DNA from 4 places in the Pacificispira sp. genome. Region 1 is predicted to be linked to each of the others. Evidence: riboswitches for the same ligand, from Rfam matches in the RefSeq annotation. Region 1 holds a riboswitch; each other region holds the start of a gene.
The links. Region 1 has a riboswitch for cobalamin ahead of ACO06O_RS15200 (aromatic ring-hydroxylating oxygenase subunit alpha). Riboswitches for the same ligand answer to the same signal wherever they lie in the genome.
Positions count from the first base shown of each region.

Region 2: it holds a riboswitch for cobalamin, as region 1 does, so the genes downstream of both, ACO06O_RS21160 (CbtB domain-containing protein) here and ACO06O_RS15200 (aromatic ring-hydroxylating oxygenase subunit alpha) in region 1, are expected to answer to the same signal.
Region 3: it holds a riboswitch for cobalamin, as region 1 does, so the genes downstream of both, ACO06O_RS02825 (TonB-dependent receptor plug domain-containing protein) here and ACO06O_RS15200 (aromatic ring-hydroxylating oxygenase subunit alpha) in region 1, are expected to answer to the same signal.
Region 4: it holds a riboswitch for cobalamin, as region 1 does, so the genes downstream of both, ACO06O_RS00835 (hypothetical protein) here and ACO06O_RS15200 (aromatic ring-hydroxylating oxygenase subunit alpha) in region 1, are expected to answer to the same signal.

Region 1 is NZ_CBDDHE010000008.1:110,688-116,213, reverse strand. Features, by position in the region: gene ACO06O_RS15210 (NAD(P)H-dependent flavin oxidoreductase) at 1-908, shown strand, start outside; gene ACO06O_RS15205 (class I adenylate-forming enzyme family protein) at 925-2,442, shown strand; cobalamin riboswitch at 2,527-2,732, shown strand; gene ACO06O_RS15200 (aromatic ring-hydroxylating oxygenase subunit alpha) at 2,874-4,112, shown strand; gene ACO06O_RS15195 (2Fe-2S iron-sulfur cluster-binding protein) at 4,118-5,200, shown strand; gene leuS (leucine--tRNA ligase) at 5,366-5,526, shown strand, end outside.
Region 2 is NZ_CBDDHE010000011.1:4,823-10,348, forward strand. Features, by position in the region: gene fdxA (ferredoxin FdxA) at 1-15, opposite strand, end outside; gene ACO06O_RS21145 (DUF938 domain-containing protein) at 136-756, shown strand; gene ACO06O_RS21150 (benzoate/H(+) symporter BenE family transporter) at 763-1,935, shown strand; gene ACO06O_RS21155 (CbtA family protein) at 1,955-2,716, opposite strand; gene ACO06O_RS21160 (CbtB domain-containing protein) at 2,738-2,929, opposite strand; cobalamin riboswitch at 2,964-3,201, opposite strand; gene ACO06O_RS21165 (SCO family protein) at 3,295-3,951, opposite strand; gene ACO06O_RS21170 (LrgB family protein) at 4,041-4,760, opposite strand; gene ACO06O_RS21175 (CidA/LrgA family protein) at 4,757-5,128, opposite strand; gene ACO06O_RS21180 (ChrR family anti-sigma-E factor) at 5,196-5,526, opposite strand, start outside.
Region 3 is NZ_CBDDHE010000002.1:609,339-614,864, reverse strand. Features, by position in the region: gene ACO06O_RS02840 (FecCD family ABC transporter permease) at 1-137, opposite strand, end outside; gene ACO06O_RS02835 (ABC transporter substrate-binding protein) at 134-976, opposite strand; gene ACO06O_RS02830 (DUF7676 family protein) at 980-1,552, opposite strand; gene ACO06O_RS02825 (TonB-dependent receptor plug domain-containing protein) at 1,618-3,495, opposite strand; cobalamin riboswitch at 3,897-4,137, opposite strand; gene ACO06O_RS02820 (ABC transporter substrate-binding protein) at 4,393-5,526, shown strand, end outside.
Region 4 is NZ_CBDDHE010000002.1:159,704-165,229, forward strand. Features, by position in the region: gene ACO06O_RS00815 (glutamine synthetase family protein) at 1-686, shown strand, start outside; gene ACO06O_RS00820 (NAD(P)/FAD-dependent oxidoreductase) at 690-1,967, shown strand; gene ACO06O_RS00825 (PilZ domain-containing protein) at 2,042-2,377, shown strand; gene ACO06O_RS00830 (tellurite resistance TerB family protein) at 2,396-2,746, opposite strand; cobalamin riboswitch at 2,961-3,177, shown strand; gene ACO06O_RS00835 (hypothetical protein) at 3,216-3,533, shown strand; gene ACO06O_RS00840 (inner membrane-spanning protein YciB) at 3,613-4,203, shown strand; gene ACO06O_RS00845 (NUDIX domain-containing protein) at 4,197-4,748, opposite strand; gene ACO06O_RS00850 (methyltransferase) at 4,855-5,526, shown strand, end outside.

The sequences.
Region 1 (5,526 bases):
CCGATGCGCAGTATGTTTCGGCGGCGGCGCGGGCGGGGATCATTTCCTTCATCACCGCCGCCAGCTTTCCGGAACCGGACCGCCTGCGCGCCGAGATCCGTACCTGCCGCGACCTGTGCGGCGGCGCGCCTTTCGGGGTCAATGTTTCCATGCTGCCGAAGCTGATCCAGGGCGAACAGACCGAACAGGTGTTTCGGCTGATCGCGGAGGAGGGCGTGCGGTTCGTCGAAACATCGGGCCGCAATCCCGAAGCCTATATGCCGATCCTGAAGGAAGCGGGCATCACCGTCCTGCACAAGGTGCCCAGCGTCCGCTATGCCGTGAAGGCGCAGTCTGTCGGCGTCGACATGGTCTCCATCGTGGGGGCGGAATGCGGCGGGCATCCCGGCATGGACATGATCGGCAGCATGATCAACGCGGCACTGGCCGAACGGCGGCTGACCATTCCCTTCCTGATCGGCGGCGGGATCGGCACGGGATCGCAATTGGTGGCTGCACTGGCCATGGGCGCGGCGGGCGTCGTGGTGGGCACCCGCTTCCTGGTGGCGGAAGAGGTCGCAGCCCATCCCAATTACAAGCAGGCGCTGGTCGACGCCAGCGAGTTGGACACGGCGCTGACCATGCAGACGGTCCGTAACACGATCCGCACGCTGCGGAACGAGACGACCGATCTGGTGTCGAAGCTGGAGACCGAGAACCCGGAAATCGGGATCGCGGGGCTGATGCCCTATGTCTCCGGCAAGATCGGGCGGGAGGCTTATCGCACCGGCGATGTATCGCGCGGCATGCTGTCTGCGGGCCAATCGCTGGGCCTGACCGACCGGGTCGAACCGTTGGCGGATATCGTCGCGGGCATGGAGCGTGAGGCGATGGCGGCCCTGGCGCGGCTGCGTCCTGTCGGCGTTTAATGGGATTGGTTCCGGTATGAGTGACATTCAGGCGACCCGCATCCACCACAACATCGACCGCCATCTGGCGGAACGCCCGGACAATCCCGCCGTGATCGATTTTGACGGCCGGCGCCTGTCTTATCGCGATTACGCTGCCGCCGTGACGCAGGCCGAGGCCGTGCTGAGCGAGGCCGGGGTCGTCGCCGGTGACCGGGTCCTGATCGTGGCCGAGAACAGCCTTGCGGCCATCGCCTTCGTTTTTGCCTGCAGCCGCCTCGACGCTTGGGCCGTGCCCGCCAACGCGCGTATGACGGCGGCGGAACTGGAACGTATCCGCCAGCATGCGACGCCTCGTGCCGTCGTTTATACGGTCAAGGCCTCGCCGGACGCGGCCGAGCATGCCAAAGCCGATGCTGCCCAAGACCAGGACGGGGCGTTCGGCACGGTCGGGTTTTCGACACCCTTCGACAGCGCGCCGCAGCCGGTGGAACCGGGACTCGCTCAGGTTGGGGTCGTCCTTTATACGACCGGCACGACCGGCGCGCCCAAAGGCGTGATGCTGACCCACGGCAATCTATTGTTTGCCGGCAAGTCGTCGGCGGAACTGCGCGACATGACCCCGACGGATACGGTCTATGGCGCCTTGCCGATGACCCATGTCTTCGGTTTGGCCTCCATGGTCGTCGCTGCCAGCCATGGCGGGGCCTGCATTCGCCTGCAACCCCGGTTCAGTGCCGAGGCCCTGTATAACGCCCTGCGCGAGGATGTGACGATCCTGCCTGCCGTGCCGCAGATGCATGCCCATCTGATGCATTATACGAAGGCGCAGGGCTATACGCGGCTGGAAGGCAGCGGGCTGCGCTACGTCTCGTCGGGCGCCGCGCCGTTGGACCCGGCCTGGAAGCGCAGCGCCGAGGCCTTCTATGGCATCCCCTTGCAGAACGGCTATGGCATGACGGAAACCACGGCCGGGGTCTGCGCGACGCGCAATGCGATCGGCAATCCGGATGTCAGCGTCGGCTATGCCCTGCCGGGTGTCGATATCAAGCTGGACGAGGCGATCGGCGGTCAGAATGACGGTGTCGGCGAGATCCTGACCCGGGGCCCGCATATCATGAGGGGCTATTTCCGGAACCCGGAAGAAACCGCAAAAGTGCTGCTGCCCGACGGGTACCTGCGCACCGGCGATCTGGGGAAGTTCGACGAGAACGGCATGCTGCACATCGTCGGCCGGTCAAAGGAACTGATCATCCGGTCCGGTTTCAACGTCTATCCGCAGGAGGTGGAGAAGGCGTTGAACGACCATCCGTCCGTCGTTCTGGCCGCCGTGATCGGCCGCACGGTCGAGGGCGGGAACGAGGAAGTGCTGGCCTTTGTCCAGGTCGCCGATCCCGCCGCCGTGACGGAGGACGAGTTGAAGACCCATGTGGCCGGCAGCCTGTCCAGCTACAAGCGGCCGTCGAAGATCGTCATCACCGACCGGCTGCCGGCCGCCGCCACCGGCAAGATCCTGAAGAACCGCCTGATCGAGACCTTCCGGGATCGTCTCTAGGCTCTGAAGGGCGGAAATCGCGCACCTGTCGCAGCCAGCACTTAACCTGTCGCGTTACAGAAATCCCAGACCCCCGGCCGGGCGCAAAGTCCGGGCGCTTGTGGTGCCGTTCCGCCGTTCGCGGCGTGACGGAGAATTGGGAAGCCGGTGAGATCCCGGCACTGCCCCCGCAACGGTAAGAAGGGTTGAAGCGCGGCGAATGCCATTGGGAAGCAATGTCCCGAGAAGGCGCCGCGTTCGGCTAGCACCTCCCTTCGAGTCCGGAAACCAGCCCAGGCAAGACTGCTCTTGGATCGCGGGTGGCGATCACGAGGTGCCTTTCCTTCCGTCCGCCGCCGATTGCCGGAGCGGGGAAGGGATGTCCTCTTGAGAACACCAGCGACCATACCAACCGCGCCGCCGGATGCGGCGCATGACTGAGGAGATTCGGTATGGACGCATCTTACCGTGTGCAAGGCCTGCTGGCCGCCCGTCGGCCCGGCTATTCCCTGGCGCAGGAATTCTATGGCGACCGCGCGGTTTTCGATTTGGAAATGGACACCCTGTTCCTGAACGAATGGCTGTTCGCGGGGCATGGCTGCGAGATTCCGGAGGTTGGGGATTACACCACCTACCGGGTCGGCCGGGCCGAGGCGATCATCCTGCGCGGTGCCGATGGCGAGATCCGCGCCTTCCACAATGCCTGCCGCCATCGCGGTTCGCGTATCTGCCAATCGGCGCAGGGTAATGCCGCGCGGCTGGTCTGTCCCTATCACCAATGGACCTACGACCTGGAAGGCAAGCTGCTGTTCGCCCGCGAGATGGGCCAGGATTTCGATCCCAACGCGTTCAAGCTGAAGCCGGTCGCCTGCGAAAGCGTCGGCGGCTATCTCTTCGTCAATTTCAGCGATGCGCCGCCCGATTTCGCCCCGGTCCGCGCGCGGATCGAACCCTATATGCTGCCGCACCGGTTGGAGTATACCAAGGTCGCGCATAAGACGACGATTGTCGAAAAAGGCAATTGGAAGCTGGTCTGGGAAAACAACCGCGAATGCTATCACTGTTCCGGGTCCCATCCGGAACTGTGCCGCACCTTCACCGACGCGCCGACCATCACCGGGGTCGAACAGACCGGCGGCGACAATTTCCTACAGGATCATTGGAACCGCTGCGAGGCCGCCGGCCTGCCCAGCCAATTCTATCTGGACGACAGCGGCCAGTACCGCGTCATGCGCGTGCCGTTGCTGCGCGATACCGAAAGCTTCACCATGTCCGGCAAACCGGCCTGTTCCAAACCGCTGGGCGCGATTCGGGAAGAGCGCATCGGCTCCATGCTGTTGTTCCACTATCCCAGCAGCTGGAACCATCTGCTGCGCGATCACGCGATCTCCTTCCACGTCAATCCGATCGGCCCGCAGGAGACGGAGGTCACGACCCGCTGGTTGGTGCGCAAGGACGCGGTCGAAGGCGTGGATTATGACCTGAAGACGCTGACCGAAGTTTGGGACGCGACCAACGACCAGGACCGGATGCTGGTCGAACAGAACCAGTTGGGGGTGAACTCCCCGGCCTATGAACCCGGCCCCTATTCGCCGATCCATGAAACCGGCGTGCGCCAGTTCACCGACTGGTATTGCGATGCGATGACCCGGCAGCTTGGCGCCTTCGCGCCGGCCGCAGCGGCGGAGTGACGGGAATGCGGCTGACCCAATTCAAGGCTCTGGACGAACGGACCTATTGGACCGACGCGAAGGAACTGGAATGCATGATGATCATTCCGGAAGCGCCGGATGTGACCTCTTTCTGTTTCAAGACGGCGGACGATAGCTGGTTCCGCTATCTGCCCGGCCAGTTCATCACGCTGGAATTGCCGGTCGGGCCGGAGCCATTGTTGCGCACCTATACCCTGTCCTCCTCGCCGTCGCGGCCGCTGTCGATCTCGGTCACGGTCAAGGCGCAGAAGGACAGTATCGGATCGCGCTGGATGCTGGAGAATGTGAAGGTCGGCGACCGGCTGCGCGCCTATGGGCCGGGCGGCATCTTCACCTTCATGCAGTATCCGGCGGACAAATATCTGTTCATTTCCGCTGGGTCCGGCGTGACGCCGATGATGTCGATGACGCGCTGGCTGTTCGATAATGGCGAGCATACGGATATCGCGCTGATTTCCTGCGCCCGCCGCCCGTCGGAACTGATCTTCGAACCCGAACTGCGCCGCATGGCCCAGCGCGTGCCGGACATCAAACTGTCCTTCGTGGTGGAGGAGGACGATCCGTTCTCCGCCTGGGCCGGGTACCGGGGCCGGTTGAACCAGCTGATGCTGGAACTGATGGCGCCGGACTATATGGAGCGGGAAATCTTCTGCTGCGGGCCGGAACCCTTCATGAAAACGGTGCGCGATGTCCTGAACGCCGCCGGATTCGAAATGGCGCATTACCATGAGGAAAGCTTCCACGCGCCGATCCGGACCGAAGATCAACGCCCGGAACACGACGATATCGTATTGGACGAAACTGCCGGCGCGATGATCCGGTTCGCCGCGTCGGGTCTGGACGCGATGTGCAGCGAAACCGACACCATTCTTCAGGTCGCCAAGGCGCAGGGCCTGAACATTCCGTCGGCCTGTCAGTTCGGCGTTTGCGGTACCTGCAAGGTCCGCAAGACATCGGGCGAGGTCCACATGATCCATAATGGCGGGATCACCGACAAGGAGATCGCCGACGGCATGGTGCTGGCCTGTTGTTCCAACCCGATCGGCAGGGTCGAGATCGAAATCTGAATTCGTTCGGAGTGATGACAGCCCGGTGATTGACTTAAATCCGGGCGGCTTGCTATCTAAAGCCGCGCGCGGAACCGCGCGAATACGGTCATTTTCAAAGAGATAGAATCCGAGGCGGTCTTTCCGGCCGCCGCATCATTCCTAGCGAACGCGGAAAGAGATTGAATGGCTTACGATCCCAGCCTGGTTGAGCCGAAGTGGCAGCGCTTTTGGGAAGAGAACGAGACCTTCAAGGTCGAGGTCGATACGTCCAAGCAGAAGCTCTATGTCCTGGACATGTTTCCCTATCCGTCCGGGGCGGGTCTGCATGTCGGTCACCCGGAAGG
Region 2 (5,526 bases), on a different contig from region 1:
GACGACGTAAGTCATGTCGATCCCTTCCGTATTCCCGACCTGCTGAGCGTGTGGCGGACAGCCATTTCTTTACACGCCCCCGTCTGATATTAGACTGAGGTCCGTCTGCGCAACTTTTTTCAACAGGTCCGTGACATGTCGTCCACCGGATCGCGGCGCCATGCGCCTGCGACGTTGCGCAACAGGGATGCCATCCTATCCCGGTTGACCGGTCATCTGCCGCAAACCGGCACGGTTCTGGAGATCGCCTCCGGGACCGGCGAACATGCGGCCTATTTCGCGCCGCGCCTGCCGGACGGGCTTGTCTGGTGCCCCAGCGATTTGGACCCGGCCGCGCTTGCGGATATCGACGGCTATGCCAGCGAGGCCGGCTGCGCGCGGATCGCGCCGGCACAGCGGCTGGATGTCGCAGGGCCGGACTGGACGCCGGACCGGCCGGTCGACGCGATCTTCTGCGCCAACATGATCCATATCGCCCCCTGGGCGGCGGCGTGCGGCCTGATCGGCGGCGCGGGGCGGCTGTTGCCGCCGGGTGGGCCGCTGTTGATCTATGGGCCGTTCTCTCGCGACGGTCGCCATACCGCGCCCAGCAACGCCGATTTCGATGCGTCTTTAAGGGCGCGCGACCCGGAATGGGGGGTGCGCGATCTGGAAGGCGATATCCTGCCGATCGCGTCGGCGGCCGGACTGCGCCTGCGTGCCGATGTGCCGATGCCGGCGAACAATTTTCTGATGGTATTCGAGAAAGAGGGGTAAGGGGGAATGAGATTCTCCGTGTTCAGCAACGCCTTGGTCGCGGTTCTGGTGGGATTCGGCGGCAGCGTGGCCATCGTGCTGGCCGGTATCCGCGCGGTCGGGGCCAGTCCCGCCGAAACCGCGTCCTGGATCACCGCGCTCTGCCTTGCCATGGCGGTCACCAGCCCGGTCCTGTCTATCCTACACCGGATGCCGATCGTCACTGCCTGGTCGACGCCGGGGGCGGCGCTGATCGGCGCGACCATGGTGGCCGGGGCGCCGACCATCGGCATCGAGGCGGCGGTCGGGGCCTTTCTGCTGGCCGCCGCGCTGATCGTATTGAGCGCCGCGGTCAAGCCGCTGGCGGATGCCATCGCCAAGATCCCGACCGCCGTCGCCGCGGCCATGCTGGCGGGCGTCCTGATCGGGTTTTCGATCGGCGTCTTCGACGCGGCCGCGGGCGATCCGTTGCTGGTCCTGCCGCTGGTGGGCGTCTTTCTGGTGGTCCGCCTGTTCAGTGCCACCTGGGCCGTACTGGCGGTGATCGCGGCGGGGGTGGCCTGGGCGCTGGTCCTCGGCCGGGTCGCGCCGCTGGACGGCGATCTGACGGTTGCGACGCTGGTCCTGATCCGGCCGGAATTCGATCCGGCGGTGCTGATCGGGCTCGGCGTGCCGCTGTTCCTGGTGTCCATGGCGTCGCAGAACCTGCCCGGCTTCGCCGTCCTGTCGGCGGCGGGTTACACGCCGCCGGCCCGTTCCGCCCTGGCGGTTACCGGCATGGCGTCCTTGCTGACCGCGCCGTTCGGCGCCCATACCACCACCTTGGCCGCCATCACGGCGTCGCTTTGCACCGGGCCGGACACGCATCCCGATCCGGCGCAACGCTGGAAGGCGGGGCTGTTCTATGGCGCGGGCTATCTGATCCTGGCAGGGGTCGGCGTGACCCTGGTCGCCGCCTTCGCGGCACTGCCGTCGGCGGTGATCGTGACCGTGGCCGGGCTGGCATTGGTCGGGCCGCTGATGGGCTCGCTCAGCGCCGCCCTGGCGCCGGAAGAAACCCGCTTCGCCGCCGTGCTGACGCTGGTGGCGACGGCATCCGGCCTGTCCCTGTTCGGGATCGGGTCGGCCTTCTGGGGCCTGGCGCTGGGGCTGCTGGTGCTCGGTCTGGACGCCCTCGCCCGGAAGGCGAAGGCGTCCTGAACCCGAAACCGGGTCACGGTCAGGCGTAGGTGCCCGAGAACCGCTGATAGAAGGTGCCGCTGAGCCAGCCCAGCATGACCCAGAAGATCGCCGCGACGACGATGGAGGCGGCGGCGAAATGGCCCGCGATTTCCGGCGGGACGCCGCCGCCGACTTCCGCCGGTTGCGGCGCGCCGACGATATGCGGGGCGGCAATGATCAGAACGCCAAGGACCGTCAGTGGCAGCTTGCGGCCGAAGACCATGAGGCAGAGGCCGATGCCGGTCGCTGCGGCGCAGCCGATCCACCAGAGCTGCCGCACCCCCAGTTCGGCGGCCATGCTGCCGGGTACTTCCGGCGGCAGGCCCAGATTCGGGCCCAGGGTGAAGACGGCGAAGCCGCCGATCCCCCAAAGCAGCCCGATCCGTCCGCTGATCGCGCCGCCATGGACGGCAAAGGCCGCCGTCAGCATGAGGGCGAAGGCGATCCCCATCGTGATATTGGTCCCGGCGGTGAAGAGGGAGCGTTCCAGCCCGTCTTTCGGGCCCCAGGATTCGTCGCCGTGGTCTTCGCCGCTATGGGCCTTGTAGATGGTAAATCCGTGGAACGCGCCGGTGCCGGCGACCCGAAAGACCGCCGTCTCGGGGATCGCGGATTCCGGGATGGCGGCCTCTGTGCCCGCGTTCTCGTATTCCTCGGCATGGAGGATGATAGGGGTGGTGGTGAATTCCTGAATCGCGCTGATCGCTAGACCCGCGACGATGCCCGCGGCGAATGCCGCGCCGAAAAGGCGCCGAAACATATCGTTGAATTCGGTCGGGGCTTAGTGGCAGGGCAGCGCGAAGGCGTGCCGCGCGTCATGCGTCGCATTGTGGATCGTGTCCGAATGCGCGAAGCCGATACCCAGGAACAGGAAGCCGCCGAACAGCGCCGCCGCAACCGATGCCGCCAGAACGCGGGTCCGGGATTCGGTTTCGAGATGGTCGGCGGTGGTGGCCTGAATGCGATCGTTCATTTTGTCTCCTCCCGTCACACCCGACGGTCGTTCGAGATGCCATCGACGCTCGGCAGGTCTCCCGGCTCGCGGGTCGATGCGGCATCCTGCCTTCCCGGCACATGTCCCGATCCGGGCTGGTGTGCCAGTGGCGAGGTGGATACCGCTCGCCGCTCACGGTTGCGGGGGCAGCCCGGGCGCGGATTCCCTGATGGGTAAATCCTTCCCGTGTTCCCTCTTAGCTCCAAGGCCTTCGTGACCCATGAAGGAGAACCGAACGCGTCTTCAAGAATTATCAGTAGCGCCACGGCGGCGTACAGGTCAAGCGCGGCGCCGACAGGGATTGGCGTCAAGGCGACGTTCGAATAATCGGGCGAGGGGGACCGTCAGCTGGTCTTTGCGGCAGCGACGTAGCGCTGCAGGGCGTTGGCGATCGATTCCGGCGCGGTGCCGCCGTTGAACATCGTCACGAACCCGCCGTCCGGCCCCATCAGATAGACATAGCCGGAATGGTTCATCAGATAGAATTCGTCGTCGATCTGCTGGCCCCGGCCGTAATAGACGCGGAACTTCCGTGCCACGGCCTCGATCGCCTCGTCGCTGCCGGTCAGGCCGACCAGACGCGGGTGAAAGGCCGGCGCATAGTCCTTCAGGACGTCCACCGTGTCGCGGGCCGGATCGATGGTGATCAGGACCGGGGTGATCTTTTCGGCCGCCGCGGCGTCCCGCTCCGCCAGGATATCGATGGCGGCCGCCATGCTGGACAATTCCGTCGGACAGACGTCAGGGCAGGAGCTGTAGCCGAAATAGACCAGCAGGAACTGACCCTGGAACGTGTCCTGGGTGACGGTTTCGCCCTTATGATTGGTCAGTTCAAACGCACCGCCGACCTCCAATCCCGGCGCAACCAAGGCCTCGCCGTCGCCACGCACAACGCCGTCCGAGCTGCCGGAGAGCTGATTCCAGACGACAAGGGCGGCCAGACCGATCGCGGCCAGTGCGGCCAGCATGGCGCCGATCAGCGGAATTGTTTTGCGCTGCATGGTATTCAAGGCCTCCGCGGAGGGAACGGATCACTACCCCAAGACGTACGAAGCGGGGGCCCTTATCTCAAGACGCCAAATCGTCGCGGTCATAGTAACAAATGCGCGATCAGCGGCACCAAAAGCGCCGTCGTCAGGCCGTTCAAACCCATGGCGACGGCCGCGAAAACCCCGGCGATCGGGTTGACCTGAAAGGCGCGGGCCGTGCCGATTCCGTGCGCCGCGATGCCGACGGCGAAACCCCGGGCACGCCAATCGCGGACGCGCATCAGGTTCAAAAGCGGCGTGACCACGATGGCCCCCACGATCCCCGTCGCGATGACCAATCCCGCCGCCAGGGACGGCAGGCCGCCGATCCGCTCCGCGATCCCCATCGCGATGGGGGAGGTCACGGATTTGGGCGCCAGCGACAACAGGCTTTCGCTGTCCGCGCCCAGCAGCGAGGCGACGGCCAAGGCCGTGCCGACGGCGGTGACCACGCCGGCGACCAGGGCCGCCAGCATCGGCAGGGCCGCGCGCCGGACCCGGGGCAGGTGGGTATAAAGCGGCACCGCCAGGGCGACGGTCGCGGGACCCAGCAGGAAATGAACGAACTGGGCGCCTTCGAAATAGGTGTCGTAATCGGTGTCCGTCGCGACCAGCAATGCGATCAGCAGCGCCGCCGCAATGGCCACCGGATTGACCGCCGGGTTGCTGCCCGACCGGGTGAAGGCAGCATGGCCGATCCCATAGGCAATCAGGGTCGCGGTCAGCCACAGCAGCGGCGTTTCGGCCAGATAGACCCAGATATCCTGTGTCGCGCCGATCATGCCTTGCGGTCCTCCCCTTCCGCCGGGGCGCCGATCAGACGGGATACGGCGACGAAGACCACCGCGCCGACGGCGATCGCCGCGACGGTGCTGACGATCACCCCGGCCGCGAGCGGCAACCACTCGACCTTCAGGCGGTCTGCGTGCTGGACCAGGCCGACGCTGGCCGGGACGAACAGCAGGGACAGATGTTTCAACAGCCCGGCCGAGGTGTCCTGCAGCCAGTCGGGCGACCGCCGCAGAATCAGCAGCCCCGCCAGCAGGAAGGCGAGGCCGAGCACGGGGCCGGGAATGGGCCAGTTGGCGAGGACCGCGATGGCCTCGCCCAGCAACTGGCAGATCAGAAGAAGGGTCAGGGCGCGCAGCATGGCGCGACTTTACGATGCAACGGGCCGGGGCGCGAGCCCCTGCGGAAGATCCCGGCCAGAGCTCCGGTCAGACCTTCACGAACAGATTCAGAATGGCGCCGATCGGCCCGGTCAGCCGGATCGGGGCATCGACCACGACCAGGCAGATGCAATCCTCGCCGGGTTCGGCGACCGGCTTGTGCTTGATCGACCCGTCGCTGATTGCCAGATCGCCGCGGGCGAAGCGGCCGATCTCGTCATTATAGGCCCCGCGCAGGATCAGGACGAATTCGTTGCCGTCATGGGTATGATGCGGCACTGCCTTGCCGGCCGGGACGCGCAGCAGGAAGGCGCGTTTGCCCTCCACGTTCATTGCGATTTCGGAGGTTTGGACCCCCATTCCCAGATTCTTCCAGGTC
Region 3 (5,526 bases), on a different contig from region 1:
AGGGCGGTGGCGGAGATGCGATCCGCGACGAGCCCCAGCCCGGCGGCGATCAGCCCGGCCAGTGCCAATCCTGCCAGCAGCAAGGGGAAGGGGATCTCCCGCGACCGGCCGGCTGCTATGCGCGTTTCGCCGATCATGACGTTCCGCCCGGCATTCCCAAACGTCGGTCGATCAGTCCTTCAACGATGTCCAGCGCGGCCGGAATGCCGCAGGCCCATTGCCGGGTCGGCACAGTCTCGATGCGGGGCATGCGATGACGCAGGGCGGGATGTTCGGTTACGTCGCGGGCCAGAGACGCGGCGTCTTCACGATACACCCCGACGACCAGCAGGTCGGGCTTCAACTGCAGCACCGCCTCCACCGGGACGGCGCCCCAGCCCGTGATGCCATAATCCGCAGCCGCGTTTTGGTACCCGGCAAGATCCAGCAACGCGCCGGCGAAGGTATCGCGGCCCAAGGTGAACCCGCCGGCTCGGTAGATCAGGGCACGCGGCCGCTCCAGCCCCTCGACCCGGGCCGCCAGGGCCGCGATACGCCGATCCATCTGCCGGATCAGCGCCTCGCCGCGTTCTTGGGTGCCAAGCGCCGTCGCGACGGCACGAATGTTGGCCCGGACATCGTCGAAAGTCTCCGCCGGTGACAGGTCCAATACCGGCACGTTCCGGCGCTGCAGAACCTGGACCGTGAATCGCGTCGTATAGATCCCGGCGACCACCAGATCCGGGCGCAGCGGGAGGACTTCCTCCGTCTGGCCGTGATTGAGCATGAGACCCGCCGTCCGTTCCGCCAACAGGGAGTCTTCCGGACGTGCCGCCAGATAGGAGACGGAAACGACCTGCCCCGGGTCGGCCAGGAGCAGCACCAGTTGGTCGGTGCAGAGGTTCATCGACACGACGCGCTTCGGCACGCCTTCAGCCTGCACGGGGACGGCGACGAGCAACAACAGGAAGGCGGCCAGGCGGAGAGCATGGCCCATGATCTAGCCCCGAAATCCCTTGCCGGTGCGGTCGGCCTCGTCCAGTTCCCGGCCGAGATAGGTGCGGCCGATCGCTTCCCAGGTCGCGAGCCGCGTCCAGTCCGGCTCGTCCGCCAGCCCGTCGGTATCGGTCAGGAACGGGTTGGGGAAGAAGATCGTGATCAGCTGCTCGTCGTGACCGTTGAAGAGGCGAAGGCCCCAGGTCAGCGCGCAGCCCTGCTTGTCGAAGCTGCGATAGATTTCCGCGCGGCTGGTGCGGCGGCGGTTCTTCAGTGCCTCCGGCGTCGGGTTCTTCGGCGATCCCTTGTTCTCACCGATGCACAGATGGAAATGCGTGCCCCCGAAATGAACAGTCAGATAACCGTCGAACAGCGTCACCGATTTCGGGGCGCAGGGGCAGCGGAACTCGAAAGCCCCCCCTTCGATGATCGGGCCGAAGACGATGCTCCGCCAGTGGTTCTCGAAAATGTCCTTCAGCAGGGTATGGAGATAATCCTCCTCCGTCGGCAAGACCCAGATTTCGGTCTCCCGGCCGGTTTCATTGACATCCCGTTTGCTGGCGACGGCTACACTCATGCTTCATTCCTCATATTGACTGCAAAACGGCGACGGGGCGGAAAAGGGCCCGCCCCGTCTCCGTTTCAGAATTTCCAGTTCATGCCGGCATAACCGGCGATGCCCGGCGTGCCGAAGGTCAGAACTTCTTCGTACCGTTCGTTCAGCAGGTTCTCGCCGCGGGCATAGAGCTCCAGCCCGTCGATCACCTCATAGCTGCCCTTCAGATTGACCAGCGTGAACGAGCTCATGTCGACGACCGTGCGGTTGAAGGCCGCGTCGAACTCGAAATCCGTGAAGCTGCCGTTGAAGTCGACCCCGAGATTGAGGTTCGCCCGGTCGTCCAGGAATCGGTAGTTCACGTTGAGGCTGGCGAGGTTGGTCGGCCGGCGGACCTGTTCGGTCCCGTCGGACGTTTCCGCGTGGGTCCAGGTATAGCTGGCGCCGATATCGAGCTGATCGGTCAAGGCTAGATCGCCCGAAATCTCGACACCCCGTGCTTCGGACACGCCTTCCAGATTGCGTGACGTATTGCCGGAACCGGTGATCAGGTTTTCCACGTCGCTGCGGAAGAAGGTCACATCGACCCGGGCCTTTTCCTGCCAGAATCGCTGCTCCACCCCGACATCCCAACTGGTCGCGGTTTCAGGCTTCAGGTTGGGGTTGCCGACGAAGTTGTTCGTGAAGCCGAACAGTTCCGTGAGCGTCGGATTCTTGACGCCGGTACCGTGACTGGCATGGAACCGGGTTCCCCAGGAATCGACCAGATAGGCCGCCGAAAGGCGATGGGTCTGTTCATTCTCGAACCGGTCATTGTAGTCCTGACGCAGGCTGGCTGACAGGAACAGGGACTCGAATAGACCCAGATTGTATTCCCCGGCGAAGGCATTGTTGGTTGTGTCGATCTTGCCCTGTCCCAGGAAGCTCGCCTTCATCGTGTCCTTTTCGGATTCCGCCAGCAGCGTGAAGTCGTGTTCCGCCTGGGCGAGCGACGGCGTGTCGAAGGATACCGTCGTCTGGTAGGCGTATTTGCGTTTGCTGCCGTCGGCAAAGCTGGACAGCGCCCCATTGGTTCGGCTGTCATCCTTGTCGCTGGAATAGGCCGCGTCGAACCGGTGGGTCCAGGCGCCGTCGAAGGGATCGACCGACAGGCCGATCCGGCCATAGCGCTGATTGGTCGTCGTATCCGAAGCCTGGTCCACGGCACCGATTCCGCCGGTGAACCCGTCGGTTTCGAAATACGCCTTCGTCGCGCGGATTGTGGTATCCAGGGTCAGCCAATCCAGTGGCTGGACGTCGGCGTTCAGCGACAAAGTATCGTTCCGGTAGCCATCCTTTTCGGGATTGCCGCGGTCCTCGGCGGCATTGGAAATCCCTTCGGTCCGGAACCGGTTCGCGGTACCTGAGATGCTGAAACGCTCCCCGCCGTAACGCAGGGAAACGCCGGCCTCGCCGGTCTGGAAGCTGCCGCCTTCTGCGGACACCTCACCGCCAAACCCGTCACGCCCCCGCTTGGTGGTGATGCTGATCACGCCGCCGATGGCGTCACTGCCGAACAGGGCGGACTGCGCACCGCGCAGGATCTCGATCCTTTCGATGTCGGCGGTCATTAGGCGCGAGAAATCGTATTCCGATCCGGCGCTTTGATCGTTGATCTCGATCCCGTCGACGATGACCAGCGTATGATTCGATTCCGCCCCGCGGATCCGGACTGCGGTTTGGGCGCCCGGCGAACCGGTCCGGTTTACGGCCAGCCCCGGCACGTCCCGCAAGACGTCCGAAACGAATTTCTGCCCGCCACGCTCCAAATCTTCGGCGGTGATCACCGTGACCGAACTGCCGACACGTTCCGCCGGCAGGGCGATCCGGCTGGCGGAGACGATGGTGTCCGGTGCCGTCACGACGGTACCCGTGTCCTGTTCCTGCGCCGCGGCAGCTCCGGCAAGTCCCAAAAGGGCTGTCATTGTGAACGCCCCCACCCAATACTGTGCCCGTATCCTGGGCGTGGTCCTGGCGACCGTTTTCATGTGCTCCCTCCAATCGGTTGATGCCGACAGGAAGAGCCGCGAGGCAGTCATCGCCCCGACGAATCGAAACCGGGATGGGAAACAAAATCCGATACGACCAAGGCGAACCGGTGCCCCCAGCCCGGCGCGACACGCCCTGGTCGATGCATACCGGACCGCGGCCCGTCCAAATCGACGGTCCACGTCCTGAACGGGTTCGGCTTTGACGTGAGAGAGCGTTGGCGGAAATCGCCGTCGTCACACCTCACGGGCCGCGTCCCATTCGCCAGACGCACCTAGCAAGGCGCCACCGCGAACGGGATCAAGCCCGCGCCCCCGGCAATCCCCGACCGGAAGCAAAGGTGACGCGGCCTCTGGCAGGTCTCCTGGCTCGCGGGTCAGGGACGGGCGGCCGGTCTTCCCGACTGGGCACCCGATCAGGGCCCGGTCAGTGACCGTCACTTGGCCGCCGTCTCGCCGCTCACAGTTGCGGGGACAGCCCCGGATCGCGCGTCCCTGTTGGGTAATGCGCTACCGGTGTTCCCTTTTAATCCCCCCAGCCTGATGCCGGTCAGGGGAACCAAGGGCCACATCCAAATTCGTACATCGTCAAATCCTATCGGCGCAAGGCCAATGACGAATGCTGCAACATGGTGCGCGTCCAAGTCGGCGAAGAACCAGATTGGAACACACAATATTCAGAGAGAGCTGCTTGCAAATTCAATGTTATGATATAACGTCCGGCTCAAATTCACACTAGAAACCGGAAGCCGAAGTATCTCGCAGACTCGAGATCTGATCCTCGTTCCGCCCGCCAATCCAACATCCCTTGATTCCCTTCCCATGGAGGTACACATGCGTGCGTTCACCAAAGCAATGTTCGGCGCGGCTATCGGCGCCGCCGCCCTGATCGCTACAAGCACGGCATCGACGGCACAGGGCCGGACCGACGTCGTCGTCGCCGCGCCCTGGCACGTCAACGGCATGGACCCTGCCTCGGACGGCTACACGTTTCAGCGGATGGAGGTTGCCGAAACCCTGGTGGATGCCGGGATTGACGGACAGTTGCGCCCGGGCCTCGCAACCGAATGGCAGGTCGGCGGCGATGGTCTGGTCTGGCGCTTCCAACTGCGCGACGGCGTCCGGTTCCATGACGGTACAGAGTTGAGCGCGGATGCCGCCGTGGCCAGCCTGAAGCGCGCTGTGACGCAACCCGGCGTCCTGCAGAACCTGCCGATTGCGGAGATCGCCGCCGATGGCGATGCGGTTGTGATCCGCCTTGCGGAGAAGTTTGCCGCATTGCCTGCTGTCCTGGCGAACTATACGGCCCTCATCCTGGCTCCGGCGTCGTTCGACGGTGACGGGAAGGTGGTTTCCGTGATCGGCACCGGCCCGTTCCAGGTGGCACAGATCGATCCGCCGAGCTCCCTCAGCCTGAAGCGGTTTGACGGCTATTGGGGGGAGGCGGCCCATCTGGAAGCCGCCCGTTACATCTCCACGTCCCGGGCGGAAACGCGGGCGTTGATGGCCGAAAGCGGCGATGCCGATCTCGTCTTTACCCTGGACCCGGCCGGGTACAGCCGACTCAGCCAATTGGAGCCGGTCGAGGTCAAGGCGGTCCCGATCCCTCGCACGATCGTCCTCAAGCTCAATCTTGCCCATCCCGCGCTGACGGAGGCGGAAGCGCGCCAGGCGCTCAGCCTCGCGATCGATCGCGACGGTATCGCCGCGGGCATTCTGCGCTTCCCCGACGCCACGGCCAGCCAGTTGTTCCCGCCGGCCCTTGCCGACTGGCACGATCCGACGCTGACACCGCTGGCCTACGATCCGGACACCGCGCGTCAGTCGCTTGCCGCCTTGGGCTGGGCGCCGGGCGAAGACGGCATTCTCGTTCGCGACGGGATGCGCTTTGCGTTGACGTTGCGGACATTTCCCAACCGCCCGGAACTGCCGCTGATCGCAGCCGCGCTGCAGGATCAGTGGCGCCAG
Region 4 (5,526 bases), on a different contig from region 1:
TGTTGAAGCGCATCATCAAGGGCGTCGCACGCAAGCACGGCATGATCGCGACCTTCATGGCCAAACCGTTTTCCGAACGCGCGGGCTGCGGCATGCATATCCATCTCAGCCTGTTGGATAAGAACGGCAACAACATCTTCGCCGGGCCGATGGACAAGGAAATCGGCCTGCCGGCATCGAAGGCGCTGCGCCACGCCATCGGCGGCCTGGCCGCGACGACGGCCGATTCCATGGCTGTCTTCGCCCCGAACGCCAATTCCTACCGCCGGTTCCAGGCAAATTCCTATGCCCCGATCAACACGGCCTGGGGTGTCGACAACCGCACGGTGTCGCTGCGCATTCCGCGCGCGGACGAGAAGGGCATGCGGGTCGAACATCGGGTCGCGGGCGCGGATGCCAACCCCTATCTGACCATGGCCTGTGTGATGGCCGGCGTGCATCACGGCCTGACCAAGAAGCTGGACCCGGGTCCGATTGAAAAGAGCAACGCCTATGAAAAGCCGGTGACGGAACTGCCGCTGCGTTGGTGGCAGGCGCTGCAGACCTTCGGCGAAAGCAAGATCCTCCCGAAATATCTCGGCGCGCATTATTGCGAGACCTACGCAGCGGCGCGCAGCTTCGAGAACGACGCGTTCCAGGCGCAGATTCCGCCCCTGGATTACGAATGGTACCTGCGCACGGTGTAAGACATGGCAAAGTTCGACGATACCCGATCCTATTACCGGGCGACCGCCCATGCCGCCCCCAGCCATCCCCGGCTTGAAGGCGAGCACAAGGCCGATGTCGCCATTCTCGGCGCCGGCTACACCGGGCTTTCCGCCGCACTGGAACTGGCGGAGGCCGGTTATTCCGTGATTGTTGTCGAAGCGGAAACGGTCGGCTTCGGTGCGTCCGGCCGCAATGGCGGGCAGGTATGCAGCGGCTTCAACAAGTCGATGCATCACGTCGAAAAGGTCGTCGGCAGCGAGGGAGCGAAAGTCGCCTGGGAAATTGCGGACGGCGCGCCCAAACTGGTCGGTGAGCGGATCAAGAAATACGGCATCGATTGCGACCTCAAATGGGGTTATCTGCATGCCGCCGAGAAGAAGAGCCAGTTCGAAGGCCTGAAGGAAGACCAGGCGGAATGGGAAAAATGGGGCTATACCGGCTCCAAACTCTATGAAGGTCCCGCCGTCCGGGAAAAGATCGGGACCGACCGCTATGTCGGCGCGTTGTGGGAACCGGGCGCGGGCCATGTCCATCCGCTGAACTATTGCCTGGGCCTCGGCAAAGCCGCCCATGAGGCCGGCGCCCAGATTTTCGAGAACAGCCGCGCCATTCGTCTGGATACCGGCGACAAGCCCGCGATCCATACCGAACATGGATCGGTGCATGCCGAACACCTCATTCTGGCCGGCAATGCCTATCTGCGCGAGACGGAGCCTTATCTGTTTCGACGCCTGATGCCGGTCGGCAGCTACATCGTCGCGACGGAGCCGTTGGGCGACAATCGGGCGAAGACGCTGCTGCCCACCGACGACGCGGTTTCGAACTGTAATTTCATCGTCGACTATTACCGGCTCAGCGCGGACAAGCGCATGCTGTTCGGCGGTCGCGCGACCTATTCAGGGTTGGAACCGAACGATCTGGGCGGTTTCGTGCGCCCGCGCATGCTGCATGTCTTCCCGGAACTGGACGATGTGAAGATCGATCACGTCTGGGGCGGCTATATCGGCATCACGGTCGATCGCATGCCGCATGTTGGACGCATCGGCAACCGCACCTATTTCAGCCAGGGTTATTCCGGACACGGCCTGGCGCTCAGCAATATGTGCGGGAAGATCCTGGCGGAGGCGATCAAGGGCCAGACGCAGAAGTTCGACATCATGCACAAATTCAAGCACCCGATCTTCCCCGGCGGCCGGTTCCGCACGCCCCTCCTGACACTCGGCATGTTTTGGTATCGCCTGAAGGACGCTTTGGCGTAAGCTCCCGTCCGGCACGATTCCTGCTTGCCCGACGAGCGGGGGAGCGGATTGTTCGCCGTATCGAGGAAACCAGCATGTTCAGCCGCCTGATGCGCATCATCAAACCGGGCGACCGGCGTAAGGAACGCCGGGTCAAGGTCCGGTTCCCCGCCGAAGTGGGTGGCCTGAAGGGCCGAGTCACCGATGTCAGCCTGGGTGGTTTCGGGTTCTACCCGGATCAGGAAGGGCTGGCCGAAGGCGACGAGGTCATGGCGGTTCTGATGCCGGACGAATTCACCACCATCGAAATTCCCTGCCGAGTGGTCGGCGCGGATGACGAGGGCATGGTGGTCTGCGTCGCCTTCATAAAGGTGACCCCGGACCAGTTCGATCCGCTTCAGGACATTATCGCCCACCAGGCGTTGGGCTGATTCGGCCCCTGATTCCGCTTACAGAAAGTCTTCCAGTTCGAGGCCCAGCACGTCGCAGATGGCCTCGCATTGGGCGCGCTCGCTTTCCAGGAAAACGCCGTCCGCGCGGCTGATCGCCAGGGCGACCTTGACCAAAAGTACGGCGTCCCCGGCCTCATGCCGCATTTCCTTGACCGCTTCCAGCGCGTGGCGGCGGCCCTTGGCCTCGGCCTGGACGATGCCGTCGACATAGCCGTTGAACAAATCAACGGCCTCATGCACGTCGAAAAAGCGCAGCTTGTCGATGGCTTCCAGGATCTGGTCGACGCGCCCGCGTTCCGACAGGGATACTTCGCCATCGGCAATCGCAACCAGGGCACAGCACGCCATGCACGCCTCCAGGAACGGCCGGTTCCTGCGCCGTGCCGTTCGCTCTTCGATTGCGTGCCGAACCCCCTCGAACATACCGATCCCCCGACCAGGCGCCATCCCCGGATTGGCGCAGGCCGACAATGTGCCCTTGCCGCAGTGCAGCGGTCAAGTGACGGGTCTGCGCGCAAGCAGGTCGTTTTTTCCTTAGTCGCCGCCCCGAATTACACTAGAGTGATGCGATCGAGAGAGCGGTTCCCCGCAAGGGGATCAAAAGGGAATTCGGTGTGGCGACGGACGCAATGTCCCGACCCGAGGCCGAAGCTGCCCCCGCAACTGTAAGCGGCGAGCCGACCGCCACGTCCAGGCCACTGACGGGATACCGTTGGGAAGGCCAGGCGGACCGGCACCGACCCGCGAGCCAGGAGACCTGCCGCTCACTGAAACGCAACCCTATTGTCCGGGCGGGGTGTCCCGGGAGGAGGTTTCTATGAGTAGTGTTCCGTCCGCATTTCCGGCTGCGGAAATCGATATTGCGGCGTTCGACCCCGGACAGAGTCTGTCCGCCCTTTACATGGCCGAAGAGCCTTTGCCGCGCGGTGCGGCGGAAGGGGCAATTCTGTCCTGGCTTCTGGCCCTGCCCGATGGCACCGATCCGGCGCGGGCTGCCCAAATTCTCGGCGAAACGTCGCCTTTCTCCGATGCCTCCGGCGGCGAAGCCGGCAAGGCGAGCGAATTGCTGAGGCAGATCGCGCAGTTTCCGGCCGAACGTCTGGCCCGGCCGAGACGCCGGCGGGTCAGGAACTAGAATGTTCCATCGGCATTCAGGGACCGGTGGCGTGAAGGAACGGATGACGCGGCCAACCGCATCGCCTATATAGCCTCCTATGACGGATGTTCCTTCCCGCCCCGGTCCTCCCTGGCTGACCCAACTGGTCGATTTCGCGCCGCTGGCAGCCTTTGTCGTCACCTATTTCCTCAGTAACGATCTGTTCCTGGCAACAAAGGTCGTGATGGGCGCCAGTGCGGCAGCCGTCGTCTTGTCGCTGGTGGTTGCCCGTCGGATTCCGTGGATGCCGCTATTGACGGCCGTCCTGGTCGGGGTATTCGGCGGTTTGACGCTCTATCTGAACGATCCCAGCTTCATCAAGATGAAGCCCAGCATCATCAATACGCTGTTCGGGATCGGCCTGCTGGCGGCCCTGGCTTTCGGCAAGATGCCGCTGCGATCGGTCATGGGCGGCAGCTTCACCATGCCGGACCGAGCCTGGAAGGTTCTGACGCTGCGTTGCGCCATCTTCTTCCTGTGTCTCGCCCTGCTGAACGAGGTCGTGTGGCGAAGCGTATCGGAAGAGATTTGGGTCTATTTCCGGTTTCCCGGGCTGATCGCGATAACTTTCCTGTTCTTCATCGCCCAGGTGCCCTTCATGATGCGGCACAGCGAAACCGACACGGCGGAAGAAGCCGGAGATCAGTAATCCCCGGTCTCGCCGTCCGGATTGCCAAATGGCGCGGAAGGAACCGGCCCGGTCATCGACCGGCGGTGGGCCAAGGCCCAATGCACCGACGGGAAGGCGATCTCCACCGTCTGGATTTCATCCCAGTCGAAGAACCGGACCTCCAGGCTTTCTTCGCCCGCGGCAATCCCGGGCGACGCCAGATGCGCGGCATAGATCAACTGTACCTGGCTGATCCTGGGGATCGTGTAGACCGCCAGCAGGCCGTCGATCGCGATGTCGGCGCAGGCTTCCTCGTGCGCTTCGCGCCGGGCCCCGTCTTCCACCGTTTCATTCAGTTCCAGATAACCGGCCGGGATCGTCCAGAAGCCACGGCGCGGTTCGATCGACCGACGGCACAGCAATACCTTGCCGTCTTCGACGACGACGGCGCCGGCAACGATCAAGGGGTTTTCGTATTGGATGAAGCCGCAATCCGGGCAGGTCAGGCGCGTACGGTTATCGCCTTCCGGAACCTTTCGAACCGTCGGGCCGCGCGCAGTGATCTTGTCGGATTTGTCGCCCATCGCGGGCCGATCATGCGACTTGGGCTTGTCCGTCGCAAGTGACAACTGCTATTCGCTTGGCGCGGCGCGGGGATCGCCCCCGGGGCGCGGCGAGGGGGATTATCGCATGGCCGATCTGCGGCGTATTATCGACGAGGCGGAAGAACATTACCGGCGCGGGCGCCTGCACGAAGCCGCCGAGGCGTATCAGCGTGTCCTGGATCGGCGACCCGACGATGTCGAAGCCCTGGAATGGCGCGGCGAGATCGCGGTCCAGTTGGACGACTACGAAACGGCGGTCGAAGCGCTGGGCCGGGCGCGGGAACTTCGCGGCGACGATGCGTTTACGGAATACACCAATCTGGGCCTGTCCTATTACGAGTTGAACCTGCCGGCGGAAGCGGTCGAAACCCTATGGCAGGCCGTGCGCCGGGACGCGACAGACCTTGTCTCGCATTCCAATCTGGGCAAGGCGCTTTACGACCTCTACGCCAACAATGGCGAGGAAGAGGCTGTGCGGATCGCCGCGGAATGGATGCGGCGGTTTCCGGAAGTCCCTGACGCCCAGCATATCGGTCCCGCGATCTCCGGCCAGGGTCTGCCCAAGACCGCCAGCGCGGCCTATGTCGAGGATATCTTCAACGATTATGCGCCGATATTCGACGAGAAGCTGGCCGAACTGGGATACCGCGCCCCGGCGCTGATCCTGAAGGCGCTGCAACCGCATCTGCCGCCGCCGAACCGGGATCTGGTCGTGCTGGACGCCGGCTGCGGGACCGGCTTGTGCGCCCCGCTGCTG